DNA from 4 places in the Variovorax sp. P4_B10 genome. Region 1 is predicted to be linked to each of the others. Evidence: predicted binding sites of a transcription regulator. Region 1 holds the regulator's gene; each other region holds the start of a gene.
The links. The regulator sigma-54, encoded in region 1, starts transcription at its own class of promoters, with help from an activator protein. The targets are predictions, from matches to a motif close to TGGCANGNAANCTGCTTT.
Positions count from the first base shown of each region.

Region 2: AC1DXX_RS18260 (transglutaminase family protein) is a predicted target of sigma-54. The motif match lies at 2,373-2,390, and genes of this name have one in related genera.
Region 3: AC1DXX_RS02325 (pilin) is a predicted target of sigma-54. The motif match lies at 3,531-3,548, and genes of this name have one in related genera.
Region 4: AC1DXX_RS10095 (CmpA/NrtA family ABC transporter substrate-binding protein) is a predicted target of sigma-54. The motif match lies at 3,024-3,041, and genes of this name have one in related genera.

Region 1 covers NZ_JBFUHN010000016.1:32,548-37,848, reverse strand. Annotated here, with positions in the region: gene AC1DXX_RS10360 (YceI family protein) at 1-106, shown strand, start outside; gene AC1DXX_RS10355 (LysE family translocator) at 120-767, shown strand; gene AC1DXX_RS10350 (phospholipase D family protein) at 778-2,376, opposite strand; gene rpoN (RNA polymerase factor sigma-54) at 2,387-3,970, opposite strand; gene lptB (LPS export ABC transporter ATP-binding protein) at 3,989-4,783, opposite strand; gene lptA (lipopolysaccharide transport periplasmic protein LptA) at 4,780-5,301, opposite strand, start outside.
Region 2 covers NZ_JBFUHN010000037.1:31,323-35,597, reverse strand. Annotated here, with positions in the region: gene AC1DXX_RS18260 (transglutaminase family protein) at 1-2,299, opposite strand, end outside; gene AC1DXX_RS18255 (DNA internalization-related competence protein ComEC/Rec2) at 2,441-4,275, shown strand, end outside.
Region 3 covers NZ_JBFUHN010000003.1:712-6,012, reverse strand. Annotated here, with positions in the region: gene AC1DXX_RS02345 (PilC/PilY family type IV pilus protein) at 1-1,116, shown strand, start outside; gene AC1DXX_RS02340 (hypothetical protein) at 1,242-1,511, opposite strand; gene AC1DXX_RS02335 (pilin glycosylation ligase domain-containing protein) at 1,542-2,324, opposite strand; gene AC1DXX_RS02330 (pilin) at 2,370-2,888, opposite strand; gene AC1DXX_RS02325 (pilin) at 2,965-3,474, opposite strand; gene AC1DXX_RS02320 (3',5'-cyclic-nucleotide phosphodiesterase) at 3,677-4,480, opposite strand; partial or broken gene AC1DXX_RS02315 (adenylate/guanylate cyclase domain-containing protein) at 4,510-5,301, opposite strand, start outside.
Region 4 covers NZ_JBFUHN010000015.1:75,846-81,146, forward strand. Annotated here, with positions in the region: gene AC1DXX_RS10080 (alpha/beta hydrolase-fold protein) at 1-516, shown strand, start outside; gene tsaD (tRNA (adenosine(37)-N6)-threonylcarbamoyltransferase complex transferase subunit TsaD) at 455-1,513, opposite strand; gene AC1DXX_RS10090 (nitrate- and nitrite sensing domain-containing protein) at 1,618-2,895, shown strand; gene AC1DXX_RS10095 (CmpA/NrtA family ABC transporter substrate-binding protein) at 3,233-4,477, shown strand; gene ntrB (nitrate ABC transporter permease) at 4,491-5,301, shown strand, end outside.

The DNA.
Region 1 (5,301 bases):
CACCGTGCAGCGCAGCGACTGGGGCATCACCTGGGGCCTGAACTTCGGCTTCGAGAACAAGGTGAAGCTGCTGGTGCAGGTCGAAGCGGTAAACGTGCAGCAATAGCCGGAGCCACGCGATGATGGACACCACGCTTTCCCTGCTCGGCATCGCCGGCGCCATGGCCGTCGGCGCCATGAGCCCGGGCCCGAGCTTCGTCATGGTGGCGCGCACGGCCGTGGCTTCGCGCGGCGACGGGCTGGCCGCGGCGTTGGGCATGGGCGCAGGCGGCATCGTCTTCGCAATTGCGGCGCTGGCCGGACTGCAGGCGGCGTTTCTCGCGGTGCCGGGGCTTTACCTCGCCATCAAGGGCTTCGGTGGCGCGTACCTGATCTACCTCGGCATCCGCATCTGGCGCGGCGCACGGCAGCCGCTCACGATGACGCAGGATGCAGCCGGCACATCGCCCGGGCAGCAGGGCCGCGGCGGGCGCACCTTCCTGCTGGGGCTGGCCACGCAGGTCAGCAACCCGAAGACGGCCGTGGTCTACGCGAGCATCTTCGCGGCCTTCCTGCCGCGCGAGGTGCCGCTGGTGCTGGCGCTCGCGGTGCCGGTCGTGATCTTCTGCATCGAGACGGGCTGGTACGCCATCGTCGCGCTGGCGCTGTCCTCGGCGGCGCCGCGTTCGGCCTACCTGCGCTACAAGGTCTGGATCGACCGCGCCGCAGGCGGCGTGATGGGCCTGCTGGGCCTGCGGCTGGTCTGGTCGGCCGTGCGCGGCAACTGACCGGCCGGGTCTACAGCAGGCTCTCCGGCGTCAGCGGCGCCAGCAGTTCGAGCATCGTGCGGTCCCAGAAGCCGGAGTCGGGCTCCTCGTCGAGCACCGTGGTCTTGCCCGCTTCTTCGCTGATCCACTCGATGCGCGACGCGCTGCCTTCGGCGAAGCGCAGACGATAGGCGCCCTGCTGCTTGAGCACGTCGATGAGCTTGAGCGTCTGCTGCGCCATCTCGGCGCTGCGGATGAAGAGGCCGATCTCGGTGTTGTGCGTCTCGGAGCGCGGATCGAAGTTCATCGAGCCGACGAAGAGGATGCGCCGGTCGATCACCGCCGACTTGGCATGCAGCCGCCCCACCGAGGTGCCGAACAACCCGAGCCGCACGCTGCGCCGCGTGCGCGTGGTGCTCAGCTCGTAGAGGTCGGCGCCGAGCGTGAGCATCTCGGGCCGGTAGCGGCGGTACGCGGTGTGCACCAGCGGCTCGTCGGTGGCGGCGAGCGAGTTGGTCACCACGCTGATCTTCACGTTGCGCCGGCGGATCTCGCGCATCACCTCGAGCCCCGCGGCGCCCGGGATCAGGTAGGGCGAGACGATGGTCACCTCGGAGCGCGCGCGGCGCATCTGCTCGACCACGTTGTAGCGCACGCTGTCGACGTCGAGCAGCGGCACGCCGCCGTACGAGGCGGTCTTGCCGATCACGCGCTCGGGCGAATCGGCGTACGCCTCGGCGATGGCCCAGATCAGGCCGAGCTTGCCGGTGTCGAGGTCCTCGACCAGCGGGCTGTAGCCCAGCAGGTCGTTGGGGGCGGGCTTCGGCGGCGGCGGCGTGGTGTCGGGGCCGGTGGCGGCGTCGAAGCGCTTCTGCAGCTTCTCGCGCGACAGGCCGCTCGCCACCACCGACTGGATCGGCCGCACATGGACGCTGTTCCAGTACTGGTCGAACAGGGTGCCCAGGCGCGGGATCAGCGCGCCGGTCACGAAGGTGTCGAGGTCGATGAAGTTCTGGCCCGAGTTGCGCCTGAAGTACTGGTTGCCGATGTTGCGGCCACCCGCCACCGCCATCGCGCCGTCGGCGATGAAGAGCTTGTTGTGCATGCGCCGGTTGACGCGGCTGAAGTCGAAGAGCGAGGCGGTGAAGCGCCGCAGCAGGCTGCCGCGCCCGGCCGGAAACGGATTGAAGAGGCGCAGCTCGACGTTCGGCGTGGCGGCCAGCCCGAGCAGCAGTTCGTCTTCGCCCGAGGTGTAGAGGTCGTCCATCAGCAGCCGCACGCGCACGCCGCGCTGCGCCGCATCGCGCAGGGTGCGCAGCAGGTAGCGGCCGGTCTCGTCGTTCTCGATCTGGTAGTACTGCACGTCGAGCGTGCGCTGGGCGCGGCGCGCGAGCTGGATGCGGGTGTCGAAGGCGAAGTCGCCGCCCGGCATCAGGCGGAAGCCGCTGAGGTCGGGGTCGGGCTGGGAGGCCAGCGCGATCTTGCCGAGGGCCGTGTCGGCCGAGACGGCGAGGGCCTTGGTGGGCGGGCGTGGCGCTTCGTCGGGCAGGGTGGCGCAGCCTGCGAACAGCAACGATGCCGCCACGACGAAGACCCAGTGCCCACAACACGACAGCAGGCGACGGATCATCGGCGGCTTTCTACAGTGCCTTGCGCAGGTTGGCGGGCGCGATGCGCAGGGCTTCGCGGTACTTGGCCACGGTGCGCCGCGCGCACTCGATGCCCTGCTCCTTCAGCATCTCGGAAATCTGGCTGTCGGACAGCGGTTTCTTGATGCTCTCGGAGCTCACGAACTGCTTGATCAGCGCGCGCACCGCGGTGCTCGACGCATTGCCGCCGGTCTCGGTGCCGAGCGCCGAGCCGAAGAAGTACTTGAGCTCGACCGTGCCGAACGGTGTGGACATGTACTTGGCCGTGGTCACGCGCGAGATGGTCGATTCGTGCAGGCCCAGCTCGTCGGCAATTTCGCGCAGCACCAGCGGCCGCATCGCGAGCTCGCCGTGCACGAAGTAGCTCTTCTGACGCTCGACGATCGCATTGCTCACGCGCAGGATGGTATCGAAGCGCTGCTGGATGTTCTTGATGAACCAGCGCGCCTCCTGCAGCCGCTGCGACAGCGCCTGGCTGCCCTCGCCCTTGTGCGACTTGAGCGCACCGGCGTAGATGTCGTGCACGCGCAGGCGCGGCATCACCTCGGGGTTGAGCATGACGCGGAACTTCACGTTCGTGCCGCGGCCGATCTTGGTGACGATCACGTCGGGAATCACGATGTTGCGCTCGACGTCGACGAAACGGCGGCCCGGCTTGGGCTCGAGGCGCGCAATGATCTGCAGCGCCGAGCGCACCAGCTCTTCGTTGGTGCGCGTCAGGGTGGCCAGGCGCTTGAAGTCGCGCCGCGCGAGCAGCTCCATCGGCTGCTTGCAGATGGCGATGGCGGTCTTGCGGACCAGCGCTGCCTCCTCGGCCTCGTCCTCGCTGGCCAGTGCGCGCAGCTGGATGCCGAGGCATTCGCCCAGGTCGCGCGCGCCGACGCCGACGGGCTCCAGGCTCTGCAGCAGGCCGAGCGCCATCTGGAAGTGGTGCACGAGTTCGTCGAACTGGTCGTTGTCGTCGCCCGCAAGGCCCGAGGCCAGCGCGGGCAGCGAGTCTTCGAGGTAGCCGTCGTCGTTGAGCGATTCGATCAGGAAGCGCAGCGCGGCGCTGTCGTTCTCGTTCAGGCGCAGGCTGAGCGCCTGGCGGTGCAGGAACGATTGCAGCGATTCCTGGCTGCGCGCGAGCTCGGTGGCGTCGGCACGTTCGTCGTCGCCGAGGTTGTTCTGGCGCGCAGGCGCATCGCTGCCCCACTCGCTGTCGTCGGGCGCCATGTCGACGGTGCCGTCGCCTTCCCAGTCGGGCTCGCGCTCGGTGGTGTCGGCAGTGGCGCCATCGGCGTCGCTGGTTGCCGCGGTGTCGGTGGAGGCGGTCGTCGCGCTGCTGGCCGGCGCCGAGGCGAATTCGCTCTCGCCGGCCTCCTCGCGCGGCACGGGTGTGTCGACGGCATCGAGCCCGAATTCCTCGCGCGCCGCTTCTTCCGCGGTGCGTTCGAGGAACGGGTTCTCGTCCAGCATCTGCTCGACCTCCTGGCTCAGTTCGAGCGTGGAGAGCTGGAGCAGCCGGATCGACTGCTGCAGCTGTGGCGTGAGCGCCAGATGCTGCGAGACGCGAAGGGACAGCCCTTGCTTCATGGAGAACGCGACCCTCCCTTACATCCGGAAGTGCTCGCCCAGGTACACCCTGCGTACTTCGGCGTTGTCGACGATCTCCGAGGGTGTGCCTTGTGCCAGCACATGCCCGTCGCTGATGATGAACGCGTGATCGCAGATGCCCAGCGTTTCACGCACGTTGTGGTCGGTGATGAGCACGCCGATGCCGCGCTCCTTCAGGAAACTGATGATCCGCTGGATCTCGATGACCGCGATCGGGTCGATACCGGCGAAAGGCTCGTCCAGCAGGATGAAGCGCGGCTGGGTGGCCAGCGCGCGCGCGATCTCGACGCGGCGGCGTTCGCCGCCCGAGAGCGCGAGCGCGGGCGAGTCGCGCAGGTGGTCGACCCGCAGGTCGGCCAGCAGCTCGGACAGGCGCTCTTCGATGTGCTTCTTGGAAAGCGCCACCACCTTGCCGCTTTCGTCGGGTTCGCGCTGCAGCTCGAGCACGGCCCGCACGTTCTCTTCGACCGTCAGCTTGCGGAAGATCGAGGCTTCCTGCGGCAGGTAGCTCAGGCCCATGCGCGCACGGCGATGGATCGGCATGTGGGCGATGGGCTCGCCGTCGATGGTGATCTCGCCGGCGTCGGCACGCACCAGCCCGACGATCATGTAGAACGAGGTGGTCTTGCCGGCGCCATTGGGGCCGAGCAAACCGACGACTTCGCCCTTCTGCACGTCGAGCGAGACGTCCTTGACGACCGTGCGGCTGCCATAGCTTTTCTGCAGGCCGCGTGCGACCAGGCGGCTGCCCGGGACGTTGTTGGCTTCCTGGATTCCGGCGGTTTCGATCACTTGTGCCCTTCTCCCTCTCCACTGAGCGTGGTGGTCGAGCGCAGGCCGGTGCCAGGCGCGGGTGTGGGGGCCGGGGCCGCGGCAGGTTTCGCGCCCGCCGGGGCGGAGGCGCCGGGCTTCGGTGCGGCGGCCGCCTTGGGGGTGAGGATGGTCCTGACGCGTCCGCCCGGATTCGCCGCGTTCACGGCGGTGTTCGGCGGCACGGTGGAGCCGTTGACCGTGTAGGTGTCGTTGCTCTGGTCGTAGACGATCAGTGCGCCGGTGCTTTCGTCGTTCGGCGTGGCGCCCAGCAGGCGGCGCATGACGGCATTGCGGATGAACTTGACGTTGTCGGCGCGGCTGTCGTACTCGATGACTTCGGACTCGCCCTCGATCCACTCGTCGGGCGCATTGCGTTTCTGCTTGTAATAGGCCCGCTTGCCCGGCGCCGCCGTGACCACCCCGTACTGGTAGCCCTCGGCATCCTGGCGCACGTCGAGGCGCGCGCCGCGGATGATGATCGTGCCCTTCGTGACCAG
Region 2 (4,275 bases), on a different contig from region 1:
GGCGGGTTTCGAACGCGGCGTTGTAGAGGAACTCGGTGTGGGCGACCAGTTCCTTCCAGTTGTGCGCTGGATGGATGTTGACTTCGATCACGCCCGGGTCGGGGGTGACGGCCAGCATCTTGAGGCGCGGATCGCGCGGCGGCGGATAGCCTTCCATCACGATGCGCATGCCGAGCTGCTGCGCGGTGGCTTCGACGGCCGCGACGAGGTCGAGGTAGTCCTCGAGGCGGGCGAGCGGCGGCATGAAGACGTAGAGCACGCCCGAGGCGCTGCCCTTTTTCTCGGCCGAAGGGCCGTTGGCGCGGCGCGGGTCGCGCACTTCGACGCACAGCGCGGTGCGCGTGACCCAATGGGCCGATTCGCCGCGCAGGGGCTGGCGGGTGGCAGGCGTCGTGGTTGTGGTGGCTTCGTCGGCGGCTGCTGCGGCTGCAGCAGCAGCGTCGCCGCTCGCGGCATCGCCGGGGCTCTGCATGCGCAGCGCCGAAGGCACCACGGGCGGCGCGCCGAAGGCGTAGGGCACGGCGCCGAGGTCGCCGGTTCCGGATGCGCCGGTGTCCGTGGTGTAGCGCGCGCGGTAGTCGGAAGCGCTCGGCAGGGCGCCGCGCGGCGCGGTCGGGTCGCGTTCGATCAGGTAGGGGTAGTCGCCCTTGCTGGCCCACGGCTGCGAGTCGAGCGGCAGGCGGTAGCCCATGGGCGAGTCGCCCGGGATCAGGTAGAGGCGGTCGTCGCGCAGGAACCAGGGGCCGGTTTTCCAGGCCGGGCCCGCGAGCGCAGGCGCATCGCCGTTCGCGTTGCCGGGCTCGATGGGCAGCATGTAGCCGATCACCGCGTCGAGCTTCTGCGTGAACACGCGGCGCAGGCGCACGCGTTCGAGTTCGTCGTCGAGCTTCGATTCGAAGGGGTCGACGTTCACCGGCAGGCGGCGCTCGCGCCAGAGGTAGTAGTAGATGTCTTCGTAGCCGGGCTGGATGTAGCGCTCGGTCAGGCCGAGCTTGTGGGCCAGCACGGTGGTGAAGCGGCTCGCGTCTTCGCTCGTGTAGTGCGTGGGCACGCGTTCGTCGGCGAAGAGTTCGGGGTTGTGCCAGAGCGTCTGGCCGTCGGCACGCCAGAAGATCGAAAGGGCCCAGCGCGGCAACTGCTCGCCCGGGTACCACTTGCCCTGTCCGAAGTGCAGGAAGCCGCCCTGGCCGTACTCGGCGCGCAGCTTGTGGACCAGTTCGGTGGCGTAGCCGCGCTTCGTGGGGCCGAGCGCATCGGTGTTCCACTCGGGCGCGTCGCGGTCGCTGGTGGCCACGTAGGTGGGCTCGCCGCCCATCGTGAGGCGCACGTCGCCGGCCTTCAGGCGCGCATCGACCGCATCGCCCAGCGCCAGCACTTCGGACCACTGCTCTTCGGTGTAGGGCTTGGTGACGCGCGGCGATTCGTAGATGCGCGTGACCTTCATTTCATGGCCGAACTCGACCTCGGATTCGTCGACGCCGCCCTCGATGGGCGCCGCGCTCGATGGCGTGGGCGTGCAGGCGAGCGGAATATGGCCTTCGCCGGCCATCAGGCCCGAGGTGGCATCGAGGCCGATCCAGCCGGCGCCCGGCAGGAACACTTCGCACCAGGCGTGCAGGTCGGTGAAGTCGACCGTGGTGCCGCTCGGGCCGTCGAGCGACTTCACGTCGGGCGTGAGCTGGATCAGGTAGCCGGAGACGAAACGCGCGGCCAGGCCCATGTGGCGCAGCAGCTGCACCAGCAGCCAGCCCGAGTCGCGGCAGGAGCCGCTGCCGCTGGTGAGCGTTTCTTCCGGCGTCTGCACGCCGGGCTCCATGCGGATCAGGTAGTTGACGTCCTTCTGGACCTGCTGGTTGATGCCGACCAGGAAGTCGATGGTGCGCTGTTCCTTGCGCTCGATCTTGTCGAGGTAGGCCTGCAGCAGCGGGGTCGGCGTTTCGGTGACGAGGTAGGGTGCGAGCTCTTCGGCCTGCGAGGCGGTGTACTTGAACGGAAAGTTCTCGGCCTGCGGCTCGAGGAAGAAGTCGAAGGGGTTGTAGACCGCCATTTCGACCACGAGGTCGACGGTGACCTTGAATTCGCGCGTCTTCTCGGGAAACACGAGCCGTGCCTGGTAGTTGGCGAACGGGTCCTGCATCCAGTTGACGAAGTGCTCGGCCGGTTCGACCCGCAGCGAGTACGAGACCACATTGCTGCGGCAATGCGGCGCGGGCCGCAAGCGCACGACCTGCGGGCCCAGCTGCACCAGGCGGTCGTATTTGTAGTGGGTGACGTGGTGGAGAGCGGCGTGAATGGACATGCGTTTTTATGTGCAGTACTGCGAGATTGCATCGAAAAGATGTCTCTTGTGAGACGCATACTAGCCCAGATGCCAAGCAATTAACGCGCCATCGAGCGCGAGTCCGGGGAGGGTTTGCATCATGTGTTGTGGAGTTGTTCAGTGACGCCGTCACGGGCGTCGGGCTCGGCTGCGGCCGGGCCGTGGGCTTTTGCTGCGCTGGGCGGATCGCTGCTCGGCGCGGCGTTGCAATTGCATCAGCCTGCGTTGTGGGAGGCCGGTGCCTACGCGGCCTTGCTGTTTGCGGGCGTGGCGGGGCTGTGGTGGCGGCGGACGTCCGGGCGGCTGCTGCTGGCCGCGGCGCTGGTCTGCGGCGCAATGGCCGGTGCCGGGCTGGCGGGCTGGCGTGCCGTGGCCTATGCGAGCGGCGCGCTGGCGCCTGCGCTCGAAGGGCGCGACCTGCAGGTGATCGGCGTGGTGCCGCAGATGCCGCAGCGCAACGAGGCTGGAACGCGGTTTCATCTCGATGTCGAGTCGGCCCGATGGGCCGACGCGCGGGACGAGGTGCCGCCGGCCGTTCCGTCGCGCATCGCGCTGGGCTGGTATGGCGAGAACACCGGCCTGTGGGGGCGCGCTCCCGAGGGGCGGGCACCTTCTCCCAGCGTCGTCGGCGCATTGCATGCGGGCGAACGATGGCGCATGACGGTGCGGCTCAGGGCGCCCCATGGCAATCTCAATCCGCACGGTTTCGACAGCGAGCTGTGGCTGTGGGAGCAGGGCGTGCATGCCAGCGGCTATGTGCGCACGGGCGTGCGCGATGCGGCGCCCCAGCACCTGGCTGCCACCTGGCGGCACCCCATCGAGCGCGTGCGGGAGGCGGTGCGCGACGCGGTGTTCGAGCGCGTACTTGACCGGCGGCAGGCGGGCGTGATCGCTGCGCTGCTCACGGGCGACCAGGGCGCCATCGACCGCGCCGACTGGGACGTGTTCCGGGCCACCGGCGTCGCGCACCTCATGTCGATCTCGGGGCTGCACATCACCATGTTCGCCTGGCTCGCCGCGCATGCCGTCGGCGCACTGTGGCGATGCAGCAGCCGGTTGATGCTGCGCCTGCCGGCGCAACAGGCTGCGCTGGCGGGCGGTGTGCTGCTCGCGACGCTCTATGCACTCTTCAGCGGCTGGGGCGTGCCCTCGCAGCGCACGGTCTGGATGCTCGCGACGGTGGCGCTGCTGCGCCTGACCGGGCGGCGCTGGCCGTGGCCGCATGTCTGGCTGCTGACGGCCGCCGTGGTGGTGGCGATCGACCCCTGGGCCCTGATGCAGGCTGGCTTCTGGCTCAGCTTTGTCGCGGTGGGCGTGCTCTTTGCCACCGATTCGACAGGGCCGGCCGGGAGGAAAAAGGGCGCTGCAACCCGGTTGCTCCTGTTCTTTCGCGAGCAATGGGTGATCACGCTGGCACTCACGCCGCTCAGCCTGCTGCTGTTCCAGCAGGTGTCGCTGGTCGGCCTGATCGCCAACGCGATCGCGATTCCATGGGTCACCCTGGTGGTCACGCCGCTGGTCATGCTGGGGGCGGTCGTGGCGCCGATGTGGGACGTCGCGGCCTGGGCCGTGCAGGCGCTTGCCGTGCTGCTGCAATGGTTCGCCGGGTTGCCTTTCGCCACGCTGTCGATGGCTGCGCCGCCCTGGTGGATGGCAGCCTGCGGCGTGGCTGGCGGGGCGCTGCTCGCCATGCCGCTGCCATGGACCGTGCGCGCGCTCGGGCTGCCGCTGTTGCTGCCGGTGCTGTTGTGGCAGATGCCGCGGCCGGCAGCCGGTGAGTTCGAACTGCTCGCAGCCGACATCGGGCAAGGCAACGCGGTGCTGGTGCGGACGGCGACGCACAGCCTGCTCTACGACGCGGGGCCGCGCTACAGCCTCGAAAGCGATGCCGGCCACCGCGTGCTCGTCCCGCTGCTGCGAGCCTTCGACGAGCGGCTCGACATGCTGATGCTGAG
Region 3 (5,301 bases), on a different contig from region 1:
ACCGTTCTGATCGGCGGTCTCGGCAAAGGGGGCAAGGGCTTCTACGCCATCGACGTGACCGATCCCGCAAGCATGACGACCGAAGACGTCGTCAAGACCAAGATTCTTTGGGAGTTCACGGGCGCGACGACTGGCGTCAGCAACACGCTGGGATTCAGTTTCGGGGCCCCCATCGTGCTGAAGACCAAAAAGTATGGCTGGGTGGTGGTGTTCACCTCGGGCTACAACAATGGCGATGGCTTCGGCTACATCTACTTCGTGAACCCGAGAAACGGCGCGCTGCTCGAAAAGGTTCAGACCGGCAATTCTTCTGCGGGGCTGACCCAGGCGACCGCCTACATTGGCGACTTCACCGACGGAACGGCCGATGCGCTTTACGCCGGTGACCTGAACGGCCAACTCTGGCGCTTCGACGTGACGGCCGCCAAGGGCAGCACAGGCCTCTACCCTGCACCGTTGAAGCTTGCAACACTTGCGGATGCAAATGGCAATGCGCAGCCGATCACCACGCAGCCGCTGGTGGAAATCGATCCAAAAACGAAGAAGCGCTACGTCATGTTTGGCACAGGCCAGTTGCTGGATACGGTCGACATCAGCTCGGCCGCGGCGCAGAGCTTCTACGCCCTCGTCGATGGCAATGCGGCAAGCTTTGGCACCGGCGGCACCTATCCGATGACACGGAGCCTTTTGACGGAAATCACGGAGGCCAATCTGAAGGGCACCACGCCGGTGAACTTCGGCACCACCCAAGGCTGGTACCTCGACCTGGGCAAGGACACGACCATTGCCTGGCGCATGGTGCTGAACCCGACTTCGTTCAACGGCGTGGTGCTGTTCTCGAGCCTGCTGACAACGGGCAACGCCTGCAGCCCTTCCGGCCAAAGCCGCATCTATGCGGTGAACTACGGATCGGGCAACTCCGCGCTGCTTCCGGCGGGGACTGCCTATGTCAGCTACAGCAGCGCAATTACCGACATCCAGATCATCAACAACAACGGCAGGATGCAAGGCATTGCCGGTGACGTGGACGGTGGGCTCCACCCCCCGCCTATCGACTTCGGCAAGGGGACGTCGCTGCGGTTGTTGAACTGGCGGGAAGTGCCGGCGATCGATTGAGTGGACGGAGGTTCGGCAGCCCGTGCTTGAGCGGAAACGCGATGCTGAATCGCTCCGCTTCAGCACGGGCTTCTTCATGGAGGCCCAGCGGTTCAGCTCAGGCGAGAAATGCAGGATGCATCCGATCAGTACACGCACCTCTCAGCATTGGCGGGCGTGACTGGCGTCAGCGTGAGCTTGGCGAAGTTCACTTGGGTTGCAGCCAGGAACCCTGCAGTTCGACGAAACGGTTCGCGCTCACGCCAAGGTTTTGCGGTAATCACCAACCAGAGAAACCCGCCGCAAATCAATACGGCGGCGGGAATGCCGAGCTCCACCGCAAGGTGCAAGGGCAAGTTGTGCGCTTTGTCGAGAATTTCGACAAAGCGTGCCTCTGGATAAGGCGTGCTGTGCATGCAATGCGCGAAGCTCAGCTCGCCCCACCCTCAACCGGTCCACGGACGCTCGGCGATCAGGGTGAGCACGTTGCGCCAGAGAATGAGCCGGCTCTGCCCCATGGGCGCGCCTTCGCTCAGGCGCTGCATCATGCCGTCGACACCACACCACTGCCTGCGAGTTGACGCCGCAGCGGCGACCAGCAGAGGCGAAACCATGCCCACCCACAGCAGGCGTCGCTGCACCGACCCGCCGCGATAGCGCGCGTAGAGCCAAAGCGCCGCGATCAGCGCCATGCCGATCAGGCTTGCGAATTGATTGCGTTGCCGCAGGTTGCCGAAGGCCTGGCCGGCGCCGGGTTCGGTGGTCCACGGATGGAGAAGGCCGGCGAGGCCGTAGTACTGGAGCAATCCAAGCACTGCGCTGACGGTTCCTGCCCACAGCAGGCCGTGAGCCAGCGCGGCTTGCATCCGCGCGCGATCCTGCACGAGCGCAGCACCGGCGAAGGCGGCCATGCCGGTTGCGAACACGACTGCGACGGCAGACAGCCTGGGGCCGATTCCGAGACGAGGGCTCTGGAAGACCGCGATGAGCACCGCACCCGCAGCGAGCCACAAGGTTACCGATGGATGCGGCTTGAGATGCTTCGCTCCAGACAAGAGGAGCAAGGCCGCGATGCAGAGCCAAGACACCAGCTGTTGCCAGACGTTGACCGAGGGGCCAGCAACAATCGGAAAGAGAAAAGGCGACGCAATCAGTGCGCTGCAGATCAGGGGAGAAAAGTTTTGCTTGGCAGTGTCGTCAGCGCTGGCATACGTTGCGAAGAAACTCATCTGAGCGATTTTGCCTGCGCCTGTTGGCCCGAGGCGGATCACCCACTAGAGCGGGCATGCTGAAGAAACGTACTTCGCATCGATGTTGGCAGCCTTGCAGCTCCAGGATCCGTTCAGGTCGCGCGCCCATGTAATGGTTCCGGCCGTTGCGCCCTGTAGGGGCGCTCCTGCGAGATTTCCGAATGTCGCCACGATCGTTGAGGAAACGGTAGTGGACAGGGAGACTTGCGGAACACCAGTGCCTGCTGCGGACCAGACTACTGCAGTTGTCGGAGCCGCGTTGCCCGCAGTCACCAGGAGATTCGAACCAGTGGCCTGAGGATCACAATTTCCAACCGTCGCAGGATCTCCAACGTTGGTCTTACCTTCCGACAAGCAGACCTCTACCGCCGGCTTGATGGATCCAGACTCGCCGATCACGCGCTGAACCTGAGACCTGAAGACATAAGTTTGATATTGAGGAATTGCGATCGCCGCGAGTATGCCGATGATTGCAACTACGATCATCAATTCAATCAGCGTGAAACCTAGGGCCCGCTTTTTTGACGGCACACTGGTTGTCATGTTTGATTTACCATCTACTAAGTCAACGTTGGGGAAAAAAAAAGCCGCCCGTAGGCGGCTTCATCAGCAAACCGAATTACAGCGGGCAAGCCGAAGTAACGTACTTGGCGTCAACGCTCTTGGCTTGGCATGTCCAAGTACCGTCCAGAGCACGCGACCAAGTAATAGTGCCAGGGCCAGCCTTCAGCGTAGTCGCAGCGCTATTACCAAACGTAGCCACAATGGTGGATGCAGCTGTGGAGGACAGTACCACCTTCGGAACGTCCGTGCCAGTGGGGAGCGTGGCAATCGTGGGGGCTGCGTTACCACCGCCAGCCTGAAGATTCGAACCGGTTGCCTGGGGATCACAATTGCCGGCGGTGGCAGGGTCGCCAACAGCCGTCTTCCCGTCCAGCAGGCATGTTTCAATTGCCGTTTTCAGCGAACCCGATTCAGAAACGACACGTTGAACTTGCGACTTCGCCACATACGTCTGGTACTGCGGAATCGCGATAGCAGCCAAGATACCAATGATCGCCACAACGATCATCAACTCGATCAGGGTGAAACCCTTTTGCACATTGCGTGCGATGGAACGACGGTTCATTCACTAACTCCAGGTTGGTTTGTAAAGCCCGGGAACCAGCCCGGAGCGCAGTATCTTCTGCAGCATCTGTGCCACCCGGTTTCTCCCCCTGCACTGACTGAAAGCGTCACCTTTGTTCACCTTGGTGTTACACCAAGTGACACAACTTGCTTCAAGATGCTACAGGCGGTGACAAATTTGTCATGTCGCACCGGCGGCAAGCTCAGAAAGTCAGGACCCCATCCGCCTTCAGCCAGCGAATATCCCGCTGCGCCAACCCCGCCACCTGGCGCCCTGCCAGGGTCTCGATCTGGCTCATGATTTCCTCGGTTTCCGCCGGCTTGGTGTGGGTGATGTAGATCGGGTAACGCTTCCCCGGATCGATGTGCGCGAGTTCCTCGGCCAGCACCGCGGGAGAGAGGTGCAGGCTGCGTTCCGCCAGGGCCTGCTCGCGGCTGCTAAAGGCCGTTTCGATGACCAGCATGGCCACGTCGAGCGCGTTGACGCGGTCCCAGAAAGGCGCATTGCGCTCTGTGTCTCCGCTGAAGACCCAGTGAGCGCCCCCTTCGGCGCGGCGCACGGCAAAACCACAGGCCGGCACGGTGTGGACGGCCGGCAGCACTTCGATCAGCTTGGGCGCGCAGCTGCCCAGCTGCAGCGTCTGCCCGACCGCGATGTCGTGGAAGCTCACGAACGGCGCTTCGGGGCTCGGGATGCTCTCGAAATCGGGCCAGATGACGTTGTTGAACACATGGGCGCGCAGGGCCTCGATGGTGGCGCGCAGTGCATGCACGCGCAGCGGTTGCGTCCGGCGGCTGCCCACGGCATCGATCATCAGGGGGAGTGCGGCGATGTGGTCGAGGTGGCTGTGCGTGAGCACGACGTCGTCGATGCGGGCCATCTCGTCGAGCGTGAGGTCTCCGACGCCGGTACCGGCATCGACGAGCAGGTCCGTGTCGACCAGAAACGAGGTGGTGCGGCAGTCTTTGGCGATGGCGCCCGAGCAACCCAGCACACGAACCTGCATTGTGAGAGACCCCTTGTATGTGTCTGTCGTCATTTGGTTTCGAACCGGGTTGCGCCGTCCCAGCTTGGGTCTTGCGGACGCAACGCCATGGAGGCTAATCGCTGGGCATAGAGCTGGTAAAGGACTTTTTTGGCATCCGCGGCGAGCAGGGGCTCCAGCAAGCTCCGGCCCACGGCCCAGTCCTGGCGGCGGTAGGCCTCGAGCACCTGGGCCCACCGCTCGAGCTGCTCTTTTTGCTGCGCCGAAACGGCTGTGTCCGCGCCTGCGGCGAGCGGCGTGAAGACTGCAACGGCCTGCGCCTTGCCTTTGACGAGCACGCTGTCCAGCTCCTGCCAGGCGTAGCCGGGCGCCAGTTCGCGTGTCGTGGCGCTCGCCACGATCTCGACGCCGTAGTGGCCGCTCAGGCCTTCGAGCCGCGATGCCAGATTGACCGCATCGCCGACCACGGTGTAGCTGCGGCGTGCGGCGGAGCCCATGTCGCCGACGCTCATCACGCCGCTGTTGATGCCGATGCCCGCGCTGATCTCGGGGAGACCGCTCGCGCGGTGGGTCCGGTTGAGTTCGCGCACGGCATCGGCCATGTCGAGTGCCGCGCGCACGGCCAGCGCCGCGTGATCGGGCGTGTCGATCGGCGCGCCCCAGAAGGCCATGACGCAATCGCCCATGTACTTGTCGACCGTGCCGCGGTGCGCGCTGATCACGTGGGTGAGCCGGCTGAAAACGGTGTTCAGGAAGGCTTGCAATTCGGCCGGCGCCATCTGCTCGGACAGCCGGGTGAAGTTGCGCATGTCGCAGAACATCACGGTCATCTGCTTGCTCTC
Region 4 (5,301 bases), on a different contig from region 1:
GGCTACAAGTCGATCTGGCTCGTGGGCATTTCCATCGGCGGTTTCGGTGCGCTGATCCATGAACTGGCACGGCCGGGTTCGGTGGATGGCATCGTGGCGCTCGCGCCCTACCTCGGCCGCCGGGTTCTCGGCGCAGAGATCAAGAAGGCCGGCGGCCTGCGCACCTGGCATGCGCCCACCGGCCCCCAGCCCGACGAAGAGCCCGACCGCAAGCTCTGGCCCTTCTTCCAGCAGTACCTCGCGGCCCAGCCCGCCAAGGACCTGCCGCCGCTCTACCTGGGTTTCGGCCTCAATGACCGCTTCGCCGGCAACCACAAGCTGCTGGCCGACGCCCTGCCCCCGGGCCGCGTCTTCACGACCGAAGGCGGACACGACTGGCCGGAATGGCGCCAGCTCTGGCGCAACGTGCTGGACGTGCTGCCGCTGCCCGCGATCGGCCGCTCGCGCCAGCCGGCTACGCGGCCTCCGGCAGCCGCGCCTCGGCCGTCAGCAACGCCATGGGCCATCGCGGCTTGACGTCGAAGGCGTAGCGCTCGCTGGCCTGCGACAGGCCCGACTGCAGGCGCATGGCGGCGGCCATGGCAATCATGGCGCCGTTGTCGGTGCACAGGTGCAGCTCGGGGTAGTGCACGCGCACCCGGCGCTTGGCACAGGCGGCATTCAGCTGCTCGCGCAGGTTCTTGTTCGCCCCCACGCCGCCGGCCACCACCAGGCGCTTCAGCCCGGTCTGGTCGAGCGCGGCGAGCGACTTCTTCAGCAGCACCTCGACGATGGCGGCCTGCGTGGACGCTGCGAGATCGGCCTTGTTCGCCTCGAGCCGGTCGCCGAGCTTCTTGGCCTGCGTGAGCACCGCCGTCTTCAGGCCGGCAAAGGAAAAATCGAGATCGCCGCTGTGCAGCAGCGGCCGCGGCAGCTTGAACGCGGTGGCGCTGCCATCTTCGGCCAGCTTGGCAAGCCACGGGCCGCCCGGGTACGGCAGGCCCATGAGCTTGGCGCTCTTGTCGAAGGCCTCGCCGGCCGCGTCGTCGATGGTTTCGCCGAGCAGCTCGTAGCGGCCCACGCCGTCGACCCGCATCAGCTGGGTATGCCCCCCCGACACCAGCAGGGCGACGAACGGAAATTCAGGCGGATCGGCACTCAGGAACGGCGACAGCAGATGCCCTTCGAGGTGATGCACGCCCAGCACCGGCTTGCCGAGCGCCACGCCCAGCGCGCAGGCCACGCCCGCGCCCACCAGCAGTGCCCCCGCCAGCCCCGGCCCGCGCGTGTAGGCCACCACGTCGATCTCGCCCAGCGAGCGCCCGGCCTCGGCCATGACGGCTTCGGTGAGCGGCAGCACGCGGCGGATGTGGTCGCGGCTGGCCAGCTCGGGCACCACGCCGCCGTAGGCCTGGTGCATGGCGATCTGGCTGTGCAGCGCGTGCGAAAGCAGCACCGGCAGCGCGTCGCCGTGCGACTCGACCAGCGCCACGCCGGTTTCGTCGCAGGATGATTCGATTCCCAACAAAAGCATGCCGCGAGTGTAGGTGTCGCTTGCAAAGGGCGCCCGCAAAGGGGCAAGCTCGGGTCGAGGCACGGATGTTGCAGTAACGGTGCGCGCAACCTCCCTCACCCACCATGAAATCCGGTCTGCATTTCCTGATCGCCGCCCGCCAGTGCGAAATCGACGAGCTGGACCAGCTCGCCCGCACCAGCGAGCTGGTCGGCGTGATCGGCCGGCTGGTGCATGCGCTGCAGCGCGAGCGCGGCATGTCCAACGTGTTCCTCGCCTCGCGCGGCGGCCGCTTCGCCGACCAGCGCGATCCGCAGATCGCCGAATGCCTGGCGCTCGAACAGGAAGTGCGCAACGGTTTCGACCAGCTCGAGACCGAGGCCCGCCAGCGCGCCAGCGCCGGCAACAGCGCGCGCCTCTTCAGCCGCATCGCCTGGGTGCTGCCGGGCCTGGACGCCCTGCCCGCGCTGCGCCGCCGCGTCGGCGCGCTCGAGCTCACGCCGGCGCAGTCCACCGCGGCCTTCGCCAAGCTCGTCGCCGGCCTGCTGGCCGTGGTGTTCGAAGCGGCCGACGGCGCCACCGACCCCGAGATCTCGCGGCTGCTGGTCGCGATGTTCAACTTCATGCAGGGCAAGGAGTTCGCGGGGCAGGAGCGGGCCTTCGGGGCCGCCACGCTGGCGCTGGGCCGCAGCAACGACGCGCAGCGCGTGCAGTGGCTGCACCTGATCGAATCGCAGGAGCGCTGCTTCCACGTCTTCACCYATTTCTCGAGCGAAGAGGTGCTGGCGCTCTGGCGCGAGAGCGAGTCCAGCGCCACCATGGCCGAGCTCGAACGCCTGCGCCGCACCGGCACCGCCCCGGCCGCCGCGCCCGACGCGCCTTACAGCCAGCTGAGCCAGAGCTGGTTCGACTGCTGCACGCGCCGCATCGACGCCATGAAGACCGTCGAAGACCGCCTCGCTGCCGACCTGCGCGCCCTGTGCGGCCGCAAGACCGCGCAGGCACGCACCGAACTGGAGGCCTACCAGCAGTTGCTCGGCACGCTGGCACCGCAGTCCGGCGGCGCCATGTTCTTCGACGATGCCGGCACGCAGGCCGTGGCCCCTGCCCCCTACGGCCGCGTCCTGGAGCGCTCGGTGCTCGACATGGTGCAGGAGCAGTCGCAGCGCCTGCAGGCCATGAGCGACGAACTCGAGACCGTGCGGGCCTCGCTCAACGAACGCAAGGTGGTCGAGCGCGCCAAGGGCCTGCTGATGGCGCACCGCCGCCTCAGCGAGGACGAAGCCCACAAGATGCTGCGCCAGACCGCCATGAACCAGAAGCGCCGGCTGGTCGACGTGGCCGAGTCGATGCTGGCCATGGCCGACTACCTGCCGCTGCCCGACGCCCGGCCGCCGCGCTGAGAGCGTTCAAGTTGGTGCAGCGCACAAAAACGTGCTTTCGATGCCTTGCGAGTCTCGGCGGCACTTCGGCCTTCCCACACCGCGTCCTCGAGCTACTTTTTCGATAGCACCAGACCGGACGTAGTCATTGGCACACAGTTTGCTTAAGTGAGTCCACAGGCCCTCGTGGTCTTCAGGCAGGCGGCACCCAACGGCGGGTGTCGTCCACCGAACCGGACAAAGGCGTCCCCATCCCGCAAGGGCTCGTTCGCGAGCAGCCCCTGCGCGGTCGGGACGCCTTTTTTTGTTTTTCGCTTCTGCTTTTTGTTTGTTCATTCTTCAACCGGAGCCCGTCCCCATGACCGACCTGCTGAAAACCCGCCTCAGCCGCCGCCGCGTACTGCAAGCCGCCGCCATCGGCGCCGTGGGCATCGACCCCGCGCTGCGCGCCGCCGTCTGGGCCCAGGGCTCCGACAAGCCCGAGAAGGAAGAAGTGAAGATCGGCTTCATCCCGCTGACCGATTGCGCCAGCGTGGTGATGGCCTCGGTGCTCGGCATCGACAAGAAGTACGGCGTGAAGATCGTCCCCAGCAAGGAAGCCAGTTGGGCCGGCGTGCGCGACAAGCTCTCCAACGGCGACCTGGACATGGCGCACGTGCTCTACGGCCTGGTCTACGGCATGCACCTGGGCCTGAGCGGCCCCAAGAAGGACATGGCCGTGCTCATGACCCTCAACAACAACGGCCAGGCCATCACGCTCTCGAAAAAGCTGGCCGACAAGGGCGCGGTCGATGCCGCGTCGCTCGCCAAGCTCATCGCCACCGAGAAACGCGAATACACCTTCGCACAGACCTTCCCCACCGGCACGCACGCCATGTGGCTCTACTACTGGCTGGCCTCGGCCGGCATCGACCCGTTCAAGGACGTCAAGAACATCACCGTGCCGCCCCCGCAGATGGTGGCCAACATGCGCGTGGGCAACATGGACGGCTACTGCGTGGGCGAGCCCTGGGGCCAGCGCGCGATCATGGACGGCATCGGCATCACCGCCATCACCACCCAGGACATCTGGAAGGACCACCCCGAGAAGGTGCTCGGCTGCACCGCCGAGTTCACGAAGAAGTACCCGAACACCGCGCGCGCCGTGACCGCCGCGATCCTCGAGGCCGGCAAGTGGATCGACGCCGGCCTGCAGAACAAGAACAAGATGGCCGAGACCATCGCCGACAAGAGCTACGTCAACACCAGCGTGGACGCCATCAACCAGCGCATCCTGGGCCGCTACACCAACGGCCTCGGCAAGAGCTGGGACGACCCCAACCACATGAAGTTCTACAACGGCGGCGCCGTGAACTTTCCGTACCTGTCGGACGGCATGTGGTTCCTCACGCAGCACAAGCGCTGGGGCTTGCTGAAGGAGCACCCCGACTACCTGAAGGTGGCCACCGAGATCAACCGCATCGACATCTACAAGCAGGCCGCCGCCGCCACGCAGACGCCCGTGCCCAAGGAGGTGCTGCGCACCAGCAAGCTGTTCGACGGCACGGTCTGGGACGGCAAGGACCCGAAGAAGTACGCCGATTCGTTCAAGCTGCATGTCTGAGGAGCAACACACCATGGTCAGCGCTGTTTTCCACTCCCCGCTCGAAGCGGTCGCGTCGCAGGCCGCGTCGCCTGCCGCGGCCAAATCCGTGGCGCCCGCGCCTGCCGCGGTGACGCCCCCGGCACCCGAGCCCCGCACCCGCACGCCCATCGACATGCGCGCCTTCTGGATGCGCGTGCTGCCCCCGATCGCAGGCTTCGGCCTGCTGGTGCTGATCTGGGAGCTGGTCGCAATGAAGAGCACCACCGGCTTTCCCACGCCGCTGGCCACCTGGCAGCAGGCGCTCACGGTGTTCAGCGATCCGTTCTACAGCAAGGGGCCGAACGACCAGGGCGTGGGCTGGAACGTGCTCTCGTCGCTGCAGCGCGTGGCGCTGGGCTTCGGCCTCGCAGCCGCGGTCGGCATTCCGGCGGGCTTCGCGATCGGGCGCTTCGAGTTCCTTGCGCGCATGTTCAACCCGCTGATCAGCCTGCTGCGCCCGGTGTCGCCGCTGGCCTGGCTGCCCATCGGCCTGCTGGTGTTCAAGGGCGCCAACCCGGCGGCCATCTGGACCATCTTCATCTGCTCGATCTGGCCGATGGTGATCAACACCGCCGTCGGCGTGCAGCGCGTGCCGAGCGACTACATGAACGTGGCCAAGGTGCTGAACCTGAGCGAATGGAAGATCCTCACCAAGATCCTCTTCCCCGCCGTGCTGCCCTACATGCTCACCGGCGTGCGGCTCGCGGTGGGCACCGCCTGGCTGGTGATCGTCGCGGCCGAGATGCTGACCGGCGGCGTCGGCATCGGCTTCTGGGTGTGGGACGAGTGGAACAACCTCAACG